DNA from 2 places in the Caballeronia sp. LjRoot31 genome. Region 2 is predicted to be linked to the other one. Evidence: riboswitches for the same ligand, from Rfam matches in the RefSeq annotation. Region 2 holds a riboswitch; the other holds the start of a gene.

Region 1 (6,444 bases), on a different contig from region 2:
GCGCGTACGACGTGGTGATGGTCAACAGCGCGTTCAACCAGCAAGCACGCGAACAAAACCTGCTTCAGCCTATCGATGTGACGGGGATGTCGAACGTCGCCGACCTGAACCCCAAGATGCGCCATTCTCATTTGCTGGAGATTGGCGGCCAGAGCTACGGCATTCCGTGGGTGTGGGGCGTGACGTCGTTTGCTGTCAACGACACAAAGGTCCATCCGGTTCCGGACACCATCCAGGCGCTGTGGGACCCGGCGTACAAAGGCCATGTCGGCATGCGTGACGACGCAATCGAAGCGGTCCAGTTCGCAGCGCTCGCAACGGGCCAGAATATCAACGACATCAAGAATCTCGATGCCGTCAAGGACAAGCTCAAGGCGCTGACCGGGCAACTGAAAACGTTCTGGAGTTCAGAGAACGACTGGAACCAGTATGTGGCGTCGGGGGTGTTTTACATCTCCACGTATTGGAGCGGATCAGCCGCACGCGCGCGCAACAAGTTCAACCTGCCGGTCACCTTCGTGATCCCGAAGGAAGGGGCGATCGGCTGGCTGGATTCCCTGTCGATTCCCAAGGGCGCGCATAACGTCGCCGGCGCGAAAGCCTTCATCAACTACATGATCGATCCTGGTTTCTACACGCAGTGGGATTCCCGTGTCGGCGCGCCGGTCTCGGCCAACGTCAAGGCAGTTGCAGCGTTGCCGGCCGACGCGTTCAACCGTGCGGTGCTGGCGAATCCGGCGGTGCAGTCGCGGATCCAGTTCCAGGAGCCGATCACCGACGACAAGCGCAAGGCTTACCTGCAGTTATGGCAGGAAATCAAGGCCCAGGCCGACTGACGACGTTCAAGGAAGTGCCATGAAATTTGCCCTCAGTTCGCCGCAAGGCCGACCGCTGGTTCGCGCCATGACGCTGGCCGGACCCGCCTACGTATGGCTCCTGCTAGCGGTGTTCCTGCCTTTGTCGGTCATGCTGTTCTACAGCTTCATGTCCGACGTGCCGACGAGCGGCGGCAACTGGTCGCTGACGTTCCAGAACTACCTGACGTTCTTCGATGAACCGCTGTATCGGAAGCTGATGGTGCGTTCGCTTGGACTCAGCGCCCAGGTCACGCTGATCTGCACGGTGCTCGGTTTTCCGTGCGCCTACATGCTCGCGAAAGTAATACGTGGACGCACGCGTGAAGCGCTGTTCCTGCTGATCATCCTGCCGTTCTGGAGCAACGGGCTGGTGCGGATATTCTCCTGGAACATGGTACTGCGCAGTGGCGGACCGGTGGACTGGGTGCTTAATCATCTCTGGCCGTGGACAGTCAGCACCGACCTGATGTTCTCTTATCCGGCAATCGTGATCGGACTGGTGCATTCCTACTTGCCGTATTCGGTGCTGACCGCTTATCTGAGCCTGCAGGCTATTGACGACTCCCTGATCGAAGCGGCTCGTTCAATGGGCGCGGGACGCGTGACCATCCTGCGCCGGCTGATCCTGCCGCTTGCGATGCCCGGCATGCTGGCGGGCGCCGTGTTGACCTTCGTGCCCGTGGTGGGAGCCTTCATGGAACCGCGGTTGCTCGGCGGGCGCAAGGGCACGTTCATCGGCACGGTCATCGAGGACCAGTTCGTTGCCGTATTCAACTGGCCGCTCGGCGCTGCATTGTCGTTCACGCTGCTGGCCCTCGTGCTGGCAATCCTGTTTGCCGGCATGCGGCTCTCGCGGAGGAAGGACAAATGAAGCAGGACAACACCATCGGGTCAATCGAGTTGGACACGCCGGCTGCCTCCAACGCGCCGCATACACCGCGTCGCAGGACGTGGACCGTGGGTGCATCGCTTGGGGCAATCGGCTACGGGTACGTCGTGGTCATGATTGGCTTTCTATATTTGCCGATTTTGGTCATGGCGTTGATGTCGGCTAACGCGTCGCCGCTTTATGAGTTGCCGTTTCATTTCACCACGCACTGGTATCAGGCGCTCGCCGAGGACGGCGTGCTGAAGGCGGCGGCGTTCCGGAGCATCGAGATCGCGCTGTGGACCACGTTGTTGTCCACCATTCTCGGCGTGATGGCGTCGCTGGCATTCTTTCGATACGACTTCGCGGGCAAGCGTTTCCTGCAAGCCATGCTGTTCCCGCCGATGGCGATCCCCTGGCTGATCACGGGCACCGCGATGCTGATTTTCTTCTTCGCGATCGGTATCGGGCGGGGCTTGCACGCCATCCTGCTCGGTCACGTGGCGCTCGCGTTGCCCTACGTGATCATCGTGGTCGGCGCGCGCTTGCGCACGTTCTCACCTGAACTGGAACTGGCCGCCCGTTCGCTTGGCGCGAGCGGCTGGCAGATCACGTGGCGCGTGACCTTGCCCGCGATTGCACCTGGCGTGGTGGCAGGGGCCTTGTTTGCATTCGCCGTGTCGTTCGATCAGTTCGTCGTCTCGTACTTCCTGTCCGACCCGGGCGAGACCACGCTGCCGGTCGAAATATACAGCGCGATCCGCAAGGGCTTTACGCCCGAGATCAACGCAATTTCAACCATCATCATTGTCGTGTCGATGGGCACGATGTTGATCGTGTCACGGCTGTATCGATTTGGTGGAGAGCAATAATGGCCGAAGTCAACGTAATCAAGGTATCGAAGCAGTACGGCGAATCACGCGCGCTGGACGACGTATCCATCCGTTTCGCGGAGGGCGGCCTCTATGGGCTGCTCGGACCGTCAGGCAGCGGCAAGACAACGCTCCTGCGCATGATTGCCGGCTTTGTGTTCCCGGACAGCGGGCAGATTCGCATCGACGATCAGCCGGTCGAACGCTTGCCCGTGGAGCGGCGGGAGATCGGCATGGTGTTCCAGAACTATGCGTTGTTCCCAAATATGAATGTGGCCGACAACGTCGCATTCGGGTTGTCCGTGAGGCATGTGGACAAGAGCGAGATCAAGCGCCGGGTGGGGGAGGTGCTGGATCTCGTGCAACTCGGCAGCCTGCACGCACGCGGGATCAATCAATTGTCGGGCGGGCAGCGCCAGCGCGTCGCACTGGCGCGCGCCATTGTGACGCGTCCTCGCGTGTTGCTGCTCGACGAACCGCTGAGCGCGCTGGACAAATCTTTGCGAGTGGACATGCAGGTCGAATTGCGCCGCATCCAGCGCGATGTCGCGATCACGACCGTATTCGTCACGCACGACCAGGAAGAAGCGCTTACGTTGAGTGATCGTGTAGGTATCCTGCGCGATGGACGATTGATCCAGGAAGGGACCGCACGCGAACTCTACGATCAACCGGCCAGCGAGTTCGCCGCCACTTTTCTCGGCGATGCCAACATTCTCAACGGTCGACTGGAGACCGGTGGCATGCGCATTAACGATGGCAGCTTGATTCGTTTCGGATCGCGCTCCGCTGTATCTGGTCAGATGAAGTGTGCGGTACGTCCCGAGAAAATCGCGCTCCAGCGTGCAACGGGCGCGGCCGCGCCGAGCGCGCATAACCGGCTGACGGCACAGGTTGCCCATCACGTCTTTGCCGGTGTGAATACAACCTATATGCTCGACTGGTGCGGCCAGCGGCTCAAGGTCCATGTGCAAAACTCCGGCGAGGACCTGATCCCGGTCGGCTCGCAAGTGACGTTGAGTTGGTCGCCCGACAGCACGATCCTGGTCCACTAAGGAGCTTTCAAGATCCGCATACCCTCTGGCGCGGGGCAGGGGATAGTAATTCCGTTCGTCCTGGGTCTAGTCCGGGAGATCAGGCACATGTCGGATCGGAGGTGGCGCGCTCAGAGTCCCACCCCCGACCGTCTCCAACGTGATTGCACTCAATACGCAAATATTCCGAAAGGTCGCTGGCGATAACCAGCAGGCATGAATCTCGTGCTGCCAGGGGCACCCGCACCGCCGGTTACTCAATAACCCCGACTTGATAGTGTCGATGGGGATTCGGAAGTAAAATGCGCGCATACGACTCGTGGAAGCTGGTGTAAATCCAGCACGGTCGCGCCACTGTGACCGGTTTCAGCACAAACCGGAAGTCAGACCTCGGCGTCGTATACCTCTTTTCTGACTTTGGGGCGCGCACTCCCCGGGAGACAAACATGACCGATGACCGATACTGCCCGCGATCCTGGCTTACAGCCAGAGCGGCATCCCCTCGATTGGCCCGCCTAGACCCACATAGACCCGCATAAGTGAATTCGGCTGCCCGCTTGGGGCGTGATCGATTGCGCAGGCGAGGTGGGCATCAGCGGTTCGCCAGGACCAGCACCCGAGACATGGGCGCATCTGCCGCGCGAGAGAACTCACCGCCACTTAAAAGTGCCTTGGCCGCTGCGCGTCATCGCGGGTTGATCTCGTCTATCGCGTGGACGGCAGGCCGGTGACGCCTCCAGGGAGGCCCGCGTTTCGTCATTGCCGCCATCCGAAATCGACATGCTGCGTTTGCGCTCGCAGCACGTCGTCCAATCTTCCAATAAAAAGGTTTTCCCCGTATGAAGTTCCGTCATTTCATCCTCACCTCTGCGTTGACGGTTTCGGCATGGCAGGTCGCGCAGGCCGCGGACGACTCGTCGTTTCCGCAGCCGGAGCAGCTTCCGGACGCAGCCACGCTGCCGAATATTCTCGTCACCGGCGACATGCAGCACCTGCCGCAATCGTTCGATCAACGCTATGCGTCGACGCAGGTCCTGACCCGCGCGGATCTCGACCGTTTGTCGCCGAGTGACCCGAGCATCACGCAAGCCCTCGCCACGTTGCCAGGCGTCACTATTTCACAAAACGGCGGCCCAGGATCTTCTGCTGCCGTCAGCATTCGTGGATCATCGGGAAGTCAGGTTGCGGTGTTCATAGATGGTATCCGCGTTGGTTCTGCGACTACGGGTCAAGCCGAGTGGGCCGACCTTCCGACCTCCGCCTTTGACCGTGTCGAAGTGATCTCAGGACCGGCGGCCGCTTCATTCGGTGCGGACGCGGTGGGCGGCGTCGTGCAACTCTTCACGAACCGCGCGGCCAATCAACCCAACCAGACTACGATTTCAACAGGCGGTGGTTCGAACAAAACGTTCGATACACAGATCCGCACTTCAGGCAGTATTTCGTCCACGGGTCCGCTCGCGGCACTGGCCGGACTGACCTATTCCTTGGGACTGCACGACTACAATACCGCGGGAATCGATGCGACCCAGCCCGGGGCTTACGGGCACGAGGATGGCCGCAACCCGTACCATGCTCAGGACGTGGATGCGCGTTTAGGCTATGCGCACGACAACTGGTCGATCTCCACATTCGCGCTCTATCACCGGTCCGATCTGTCCTACGACAATGCCGGCGGCGATAACCGGCAGCTTGATCATCAACTGACGACCGGCGTTGCGTTTCATCTGGACATCACGCCGTTCACGCAGTTTGACCAGTCTGTCGGCTACTCCACGGATCGACAGTTCCTCTATGCGAACAACCCGGCCATCCCGACCGATGAGATCGACTCGACGCGCTTAAGCACGTCGACCTCGCTGACCCATCAGGAGCGTGGTCAAACGCTCTTCAGTCTGCCACTGTCCGGTGAAACCAAGCTCGCCTACGACTTCACCCGCGAGCAAGCCTTCCTGCCGGTCGACATCCCCACGGGCGTGCCGACGCGCAACGATTCAGCCGTCTCGCTCCATCAATCAGTCACGCTCGGCGCGTTGACGGTGTTCCTGGCGGGACGCCACGAGATCATCCAGGGCCGGTCGATCAATACCGGCAATGTTGCTGTCGCTTATGCAATTACGCCGGTTTATACGGCACGCATTTCGTATGGCAACGCATTCCGCCTGCCGACTTTTAACGACCTGTACTACCCGGGTTACGCGAACCCTAATCTGCAGCCTGAGCGCAGCGATACGGTCGAGGCAGCGCTTGACGCGGCCTCTTCGTTCGGTACCTTCACGGCCGCTGTTTATGACACCCGCGTGCACGACCTCATCACTTACGACTCGGTGACCTTTCTGCCCGTGAATGTAGGCCGCGCGCACATTCAGGGCATCGACCTGTCGTACAAGGGCACGCTTGGTAAATCGACACCGGTCAGTCTCGCGGTCGGCATTTTGAATCCGCAGGATGTGACCGACCGGACGTGGCTCAACCGCCGTCCGCGTCAGACCGTCAGCCTGAACATCGATCACACATGGGACGAGTTTCACCTGCACGCGCTGAGCACGGGCATCTCCTTGCTTTACGGAGGATCGACCTACGACGACCAGTTCAACGCGACGTATCTGCCGTCGTACACAACCGTCGGGCTGCGTGCCGCGTACAAGGTCAATTCGCATCTCACCGTGTCCGCCAATCTGTCCAACCTCTTTAACCGGCAGTACGTCACCGCATACGGTTACAACACGTTGGGCCGGACGGCATTCGGCAAGCTCGCCTACACTTTCTAACCAAGAGAGCCGTTCAGCGGAAACTATTGCGTTAACCGAAGC
Region 2 (6,444 bases):
CAAGCGGTATTCAGGCGTCGCCACGATCAAGCCGATCGTAGCAATGTCCGCGCGCCGCAGGTCCATGCCCTGCATGAGAAGACCTGTCACTGCTAACACTTTTATCGCTCAATATATTTCCGGCACGATGATGCTTTCGGGCACGGGCTGCCGCAGGTAATCTTCGTTGTACACGCGGTCGGGCAATTCGATCGTGGGGTGCTCGATCTCGTGATACGGCACCTGACTCAGCAGATGGTGAATGCAGTTGAGCCGAGCGCGTTTCTTGTCCACGGCCTGCACGACCCACCACGGCGCTTCGGGAATATGCGAGCGGTTCAGCATCTCCTCCTTCGCGTGCGTATAGGCTTCCCAGCGACGACGGCTTTCCAGGTCCATCGGACTCAGCTTCCACTGTTTTAACGGATCTTGAATACGCGCCTGGAAGCGAACTTCCTGTTCGTCGTCGGTGATCGAGAACCAGTACTTCAGGATCTGCACACCGCTGCGCGCGAGCATCTTTTCGAATTCCGGCACGGAGCGAAAGAACTCTTCGTACTCGGCGTCGGTACAGAAATTCATCACGCGTTCCACGCCCGCCCGGTTGTACCAGCTGCGGTCGAACAGCACGATCTCGCCGCCCGCGGGCAGATGCGAAACGTAGCGCTGGAAATACCATTGGGTGCGTTCGCGATTGTTCGGTGCGGGCAAGGCAGCGACCCGGCAAACCCGCGGATTCAGCCGCTGCGTGATGCGCTTGATCGCGCCGCCCTTGCCGGCGGCGTCGCGTCCTTCAAAGATCACCACCAGCCGGTGGCCGCTGGCGACAACCCAGTCCTGCAGCTTGACGAGTTCACCTTGCAGGCGGAACAGTTCGCGAAAGTAGATCTTGCGCTGCTCGCGCGCTTCGGCGGAAAACGCGCCCTCGCCGTCGAGGATGCGGTCGTCGACTTCCATCTCGAGTTCTTCGTCGTAACTGTCGATCAGGTCTTCTTCGAAGCGGCGCTGTTTATCCTGCGAAATCATGGGAAGCTCCGTTGGTTGGGCGTGTTGACCGCGTTGACTGGTCCCTGCAGGCAATACAAAACCCGGCAATCCTGCAAATTATCGATTATCCGGCCCGATAATTTCAGGAATGTTACGACAGGAGCGTCAAAAACGAAGCAACGGTTAGACGAATGATCCGCTTATCCGCGAGCGCCATGCGTGAACAGCCGGCCGCGATATGCGGTAGCGTTATCAAACTTTGCGCACTTTGCCCGGAAACCGGAAACCGCATGCACGACTCGTCCACTGGCACGCGGCACCCATCAACGGCCGAACGCTGGGCGCCCTACGTCTATTTCGTGATCGGGCAGCTCGGCTGGTTTGCCTGTGTACTGAGCGCCGCACGCGACGTGCCGTGGATGGGCGTGGCAACAACCATTGTGCTCCTCGCCGTGCATCTGGCGCGGGTTGAGCGGCCGTTGCAGGAGTTCAAGCTGCTGGTCAGTGTGCTGGTGGTGGGCGCGATCTGGGAGAGTGTGCCGGTCGCCACCGGGCTACTGGTGTATCCGAACGGCGTCGTGTTTCCGGGTATTGCACCTGACTGGATTCTTGCATTATGGGCGCTGTTCGCGGCCCAGTTCAACACCGCGTTCGGCTGGCTCAAGCAACACATGCTGCTTGCTTCGGTGCTTGGCGCCATTGCCGGACCGATGTCGTTTCGCGCCGGCGCAGCGCTCGGCGCGGTACGCTTTGCGCAGCCATGGCCCGCGACGATCCTGCTGGCTATCGGCTGGGCAATCCTGATGCCGGTGATGATCCTGCTGTCGCGGCGGTGGGACGGAGTTCACTGATTGCGGCTAAGGGTCAGTGGAAGTCAAGGCCGGCGCGTATTTTGTTTGCCTTTAGAATGCCCCGTTGTCGTTGCCAACGGCATTCTCCTTTGACCGCCATGACTGATACCTCTTCGCTTCCCGCTTCGCTGCCCCGTTTCGACGACGCGCAAACGGCGCGCTTGCTGCCCTTCGATCGCCTCGTCGATACCCTGAAGCTCACCATGCTCGACTATGCCGATGGCCTTATCACGAGCCCCGAGCGCATGGTGGTGCCGCTTCGCGACGGCGCCGTGATGCTCTCGATGCCCGCTGCCGCCGCCGATCTCGCCATGCACAAGCTCGTCAACGTATGTCCGAAGAACGGTGCGCTCGGGTTGCCGACCATTCACGGCCAGGTCACGGCTTTCGATGCTGCGACCGGTGTGCCGCTCTTCATGCTGGACGGTCCCACGGTAACCGGCCGCCGCACGGCCGCGGTCACCATGATCGGCATCCAGGCGCTGCTCGGGCGCGAGCCCTCGGCCGTGTTGATCATCGGCACGGGCAAGCAGGCTGTGTATCACGTCGAGGCGCTGAGCGCGCTGTATCCGGCCGCGCAGATCATCGTGCAGGGCACGCGGGCCGAACGCGCCGAAGCGTTTTGTGCGGAGCATGCGGGGTTATCGACGAAATTGAGTGCGCTAAAGGACGCTGATATTCCTGCGTCGATCGACGTCGTTATCGCGACGACCACCAGCAAGACGCCGGTCTATACGCTGCCGCCCATCCAGGGCCGGCTCTTGATCGGAGTGGGCGCATTCACGCCTGATGCGGCTGAAATCGCGGCATCGACGGTGCTTGCGAGCGATGTGTTTGTGGACGATCCGGCGGGCGCGCGGCATGAGGCCGGGGATCTGATTCAGGCGGGTATCGACTGGGATGAGGTACGGCCGCTTGCCAGTGCGTTGAGCGTTCAGGCGGCTGATTCAGCAATCAAGCGGCCAGTCGTGTTCAAGAGCGTTGGATGCGCGGCGTGGGATCTGGCAGCGTGCAGGGTCGTCCGGGCGATGCTCGGAGCAGGTTGACAAGCTGAGACACGCGCGCGTATTCAAGCTGGAATAGTCCTTGCTAACTATCTCATGGTGATCCGAGGATTATTTCAGGGCTTGATTGATGACTAGTCGAAACGAATTTGAACTGAGAGAAACGGATTGGCGCGGCCAGTCCGATGTAGCAACCATTGCAAAACAGGCATGGTCAGACGCGATACCCGCAGCCACGCCAACGGCGCCGTCTCGCGCTACGCCACCGGCGACGTACTTCATCTCGGTGCTCGAACTGGCGACGGGCGAGAAGCTTGGCAATGACGAACGGCTTCGCGCCATCGCGATTCTTGAAGCGCATTTTGCAATGGGCCGTCCCCGCACGTTGAAAGAAGCAATCAGAATCTGCGCGGGCGCGATCGATTCTTCGACGCTTCAGCGCATGGCGCGCGGAGCGATGGGCTGATTGCTTGTGCGCTTGCAGCGTTACTTCGGTTTTTCACGCCGCTGGTAAGAACGACGTGTTTTTATCATACGGAAGACTTGCATCGAAGGCGCCATGCTTCGCCTGAGCGGGTCAGCGTGATTGCCGAAAGCGGTTCCAGATCCATGCAATAGATTGCCGTAAGCGGCGCTTCCAGCACGCTCGCCAGCACGGTCTTGACTACGATTGCATGCGTCACGATCAACGTGACTCCCGCCTCTCGATTGCTCTCCAGCGCGCCCCATACCCTTGTTTGAAGGGCTTCCAGGCTCTCGCCGCCATGCGCCGCGCTTCCCGGTTCGGAAAGCCATGCGCCTAATCCGGCCGCGTCTTCATCATGAATCTCACGGATCGGACGGCCTTGCCAAAGACCGTAATCCAGGTCGCTCCATGACGCGTCAACGCTCGTCGTAATTCCGACCGCTCGGCCCGTTTGCATGGCAGCGTGTGCCGGGCTGGTGACGACGCGATCGGGTTGAAACATCGAAGCAAGGTGCGGGAGTCGGGCTAACTCAAGCTCATCGATGGCGTCGCCGGTACTCGGAAACGAGCCAGTTTTCATGGCGTGCGTGGTCGCATGGCACAGCAAGATAATTTCGGTTTTCATGGCGCTCGATTAATAGATTGCTTTACATTCCACTCACTCATTTTAGAATGACAAGCTTGCAGCGCGAGGAAGCCGGTGAAAACCCGGCACGGTCGCGCCACTGTGAGCAGATGTCGAATGGGACTGGTAACGCTTCAGCCTTCTTTCCGCATCTGCAAGTCAGACCCCCGCTGCAGCCTTTCTTTTGTCTTACGGGACGCGCATTCCCTTGGAGTCGTTCATGAACCATCCTGCCGTAGCCGCCGGTTTGTCCGGCAATAATCCCGCATTTGATGCACCCATACCCATTCCGGTGCGTGAAGTGTTGCCCTGGGCTGTCTTTATCGGCCTGCTTTTGCTGATCGCGATTTATTTTGTCGGTGCCGAACAGGGCGCGACTTCGATCTTCCAGGGCATGTATATCCACGAGTTTGTCCACGACGGTCGCCATCTGCTCGGCTTTCCCTGCCACTGAGACCGACCATGATCCGAAATCTTTTGATACGCGGCATGATCGCGGGACTTGTTGCGGGCCTGCTCGGCTTTTGCGTTGCTAAAACCTTTGGTGAGCCTGCGGTTGATCGCGCGATTGCTTTCGAGTCGCAGCAGGACAAGCTGCGCGACCAAGCGGACGCAGCGGCCGGGCATCCACACGATCCCGCCGACGATGTCGAACTCGTCAGTCGCGGCACACAAGCGGGACTGGGATTGCTGACCGGTGTCTGCGTGTTCGGGACAGCATTGGGCGGCCTGTTCTCGCTCGTGTTCGCTTTTTCGTATGGGCGGCTCGGCGCTTTGCGCGCACGGGGTACGTCGGCGTTACTCGGCTTGTTCGGCTTCGTGACCGTCGCGATCGTGCCGTTCCTCAAGTACCCGCCTAATCCGCCTTCCGTGGGCAATCCTGACACTATCGGCGCACGGACCGCGCTGTTTTTCGGCATGGTCGCGATCTCGCTGATCGTGGCGGTGTTTGCTGTGCGACTGCAGCGTCGACTGCAAGCGCGCCACGGCAACTGGAACGCGGTGCTGATCTCCGTTGCGGTGTATATCGTGCTGATGGCGCTGGCGTACCTTGCTCTGCCGCCGATCGACGAAGTGCCGAAACTGTTTTCAGCCGCGCTGCTGTGGAAGTTCCGCGTGGCGGCAATCGGTATTCAGGCGGTGATCTGGACCACGCTCGGTTTGCTCTTCGGCGTGCTCGCGCAACGTGAAATGGAACAGGCGCCGGCCCGGAGGATTGCTTCGGCCTGAGCGCTTCGTTAGTGCGTTAGGGCTTTAATGCTTTAGTGCTTTAGTGCGGATCCAATGAGAGGCGGCTTGCGGGCCGCCTCTTTTTCATAGCGCGCTCTTGCGTGCAAGCAGGGTATCGAACAGGGCGAGCTTGTCGCTGTCGGCCATCGTTTTCCATACCTTGATTTCTTCGCGGCTTCTGAAACAGCCTTCGCAATGACCTGTGGTCTTGTCGAGCCGGCATACGTCCGTGCACGGCGAGCCGACGGGTTGAAGCTGTCTGGCGCGCTCGATGGTGAACGTGAGTTCGAGCGGTACGTCTATTTCCATCGGCAGTTCCGTAGGCGTTGTCATAGCATTTCGCCGCGAAAGAGGGCGGCGGCGGCCACCGGATTCGTCGGCCAGTAAGTGTGCATGTAGGTAGCCGTGATCGGGCCGTGTCGATAGATCGCCTCACCTTCCACGCCGGTAGTCGCGTGCGTCGCGGTGAGCAACGGCGACATGCTGGTCGTCATCGACGAGTAGTGGAAAGTGTGGCCGGTATGGGTGCCGTGGCGGCTTTCAACACGCTGCATGGCGAGCCGGGCCAGGCGTTTTTGCATCTTCGCGTGGCCGGGCAGAAGGGCAAGCATGGCATGCTGAGAACCTTCGATATCCGTCAGTGAGTCGAGCAGATACAGCATGCCGCCGCATTCCGCGACCACCGCTTTACCCGCCTCAACGTGCGCTCGAATCGAGGCCGCGCTCGCAAGGTTCGCTGCAAGCCGGGCCGCGTGCAGTTCCGGATATCCACCCGGCAGATAGAGCGCATCGGCATGCGTGGGAACGGGTTCATCGGCGAGGGGGGAGAAAAACGCGAGCGTTGCGCCCATCGCCTCCAGCAGATCGAGATTAGCAGGGTAGATGAACGAAAACGCAGCATCGCGGGCAATGGCGATGTGCATGCCTTTCAGCAAACGGGGCGGTTGTTCAAGGGCGGCGTGATTGAACATGACCGCGGGCGGCAGCTCGCGCAACGTTGTTTCGCCGATGGCGTCTGCTGCCCGATCCAGCCGCGTATCGATGTCGGCCACCTCCGCTGCCTGCATGAGGCCCAGGTGCCGCCCGGGTAGCGCAATGTCGTCGATGCTCGACAGATGCCCGCAGTATCGAATGCCTTCAGGAATGGCTTCGCTCAACATTTGCGCATGCCGTGCCGACGCCACGCGATTGGCGAGCACACCGTGAAAGGACAGATCTGCGCGATAGCGCGCGAGCCCGAACGCCATTGCGCCGAAGGTCTGCGCCATGCCGTGCGCGCCGATCACGGCGAGCACCGGGACG

Evidence for each region. A riboswitch is a leader RNA that binds a small molecule or an ion and turns the genes downstream of it on or off. The one in region 2 is predicted to bind cobalamin.
Region 1: another riboswitch for cobalamin. It lies ahead of ACSQ8V_RS09755 (TonB-dependent receptor domain-containing protein); the one in region 2 lies ahead of ACSQ8V_RS22805 (CbtB domain-containing protein).

Annotation. Positions count from the first base shown of each region.
Region 1 covers NZ_CAXURX020000001.1:2,204,586-2,211,029, reverse strand. Annotated here, with positions in the region: gene ACSQ8V_RS09775 (ABC transporter substrate-binding protein) at 1-836, shown strand, start outside; gene ACSQ8V_RS09770 (ABC transporter permease) at 856-1,728, shown strand; gene ACSQ8V_RS09765 (ABC transporter permease) at 1,725-2,597, shown strand; gene ACSQ8V_RS09760 (ABC transporter ATP-binding protein) at 2,597-3,652, shown strand; adenosylcobalamin (AdoCbl) riboswitch at 3,926-4,078, shown strand; gene ACSQ8V_RS09755 (TonB-dependent receptor domain-containing protein) at 4,471-6,402, shown strand; gene ACSQ8V_RS09750 (VWA domain-containing protein) at 6,426-6,444, opposite strand, start outside.
Region 2 covers NZ_CAXURX020000002.1:980,603-987,046, forward strand. Annotated here, with positions in the region: gene ACSQ8V_RS22775 (hypothetical protein) at 1-96, shown strand, start outside; gene ppk2 (polyphosphate kinase 2) at 109-1,005, opposite strand; gene ACSQ8V_RS22785 (DUF2878 domain-containing protein) at 1,257-1,817, shown strand; gene lhpI (bifunctional Delta(1)-pyrroline-2-carboxylate/Delta(1)-piperideine-2-carboxylate reductase) at 1,916-2,863, shown strand; gene ACSQ8V_RS22795 (hypothetical protein) at 2,952-3,287, shown strand; gene ACSQ8V_RS22800 (histidine phosphatase family protein) at 3,352-3,912, opposite strand; adenosylcobalamin (AdoCbl) riboswitch at 3,953-4,114, shown strand; gene ACSQ8V_RS22805 (CbtB domain-containing protein) at 4,133-4,366, shown strand; gene ACSQ8V_RS22810 (CbtA family protein) at 4,375-5,142, shown strand; gene ACSQ8V_RS22815 (DUF1289 domain-containing protein) at 5,227-5,475, opposite strand; gene ACSQ8V_RS22820 (cobyrinate a,c-diamide synthase) at 5,472-6,444, opposite strand, start outside.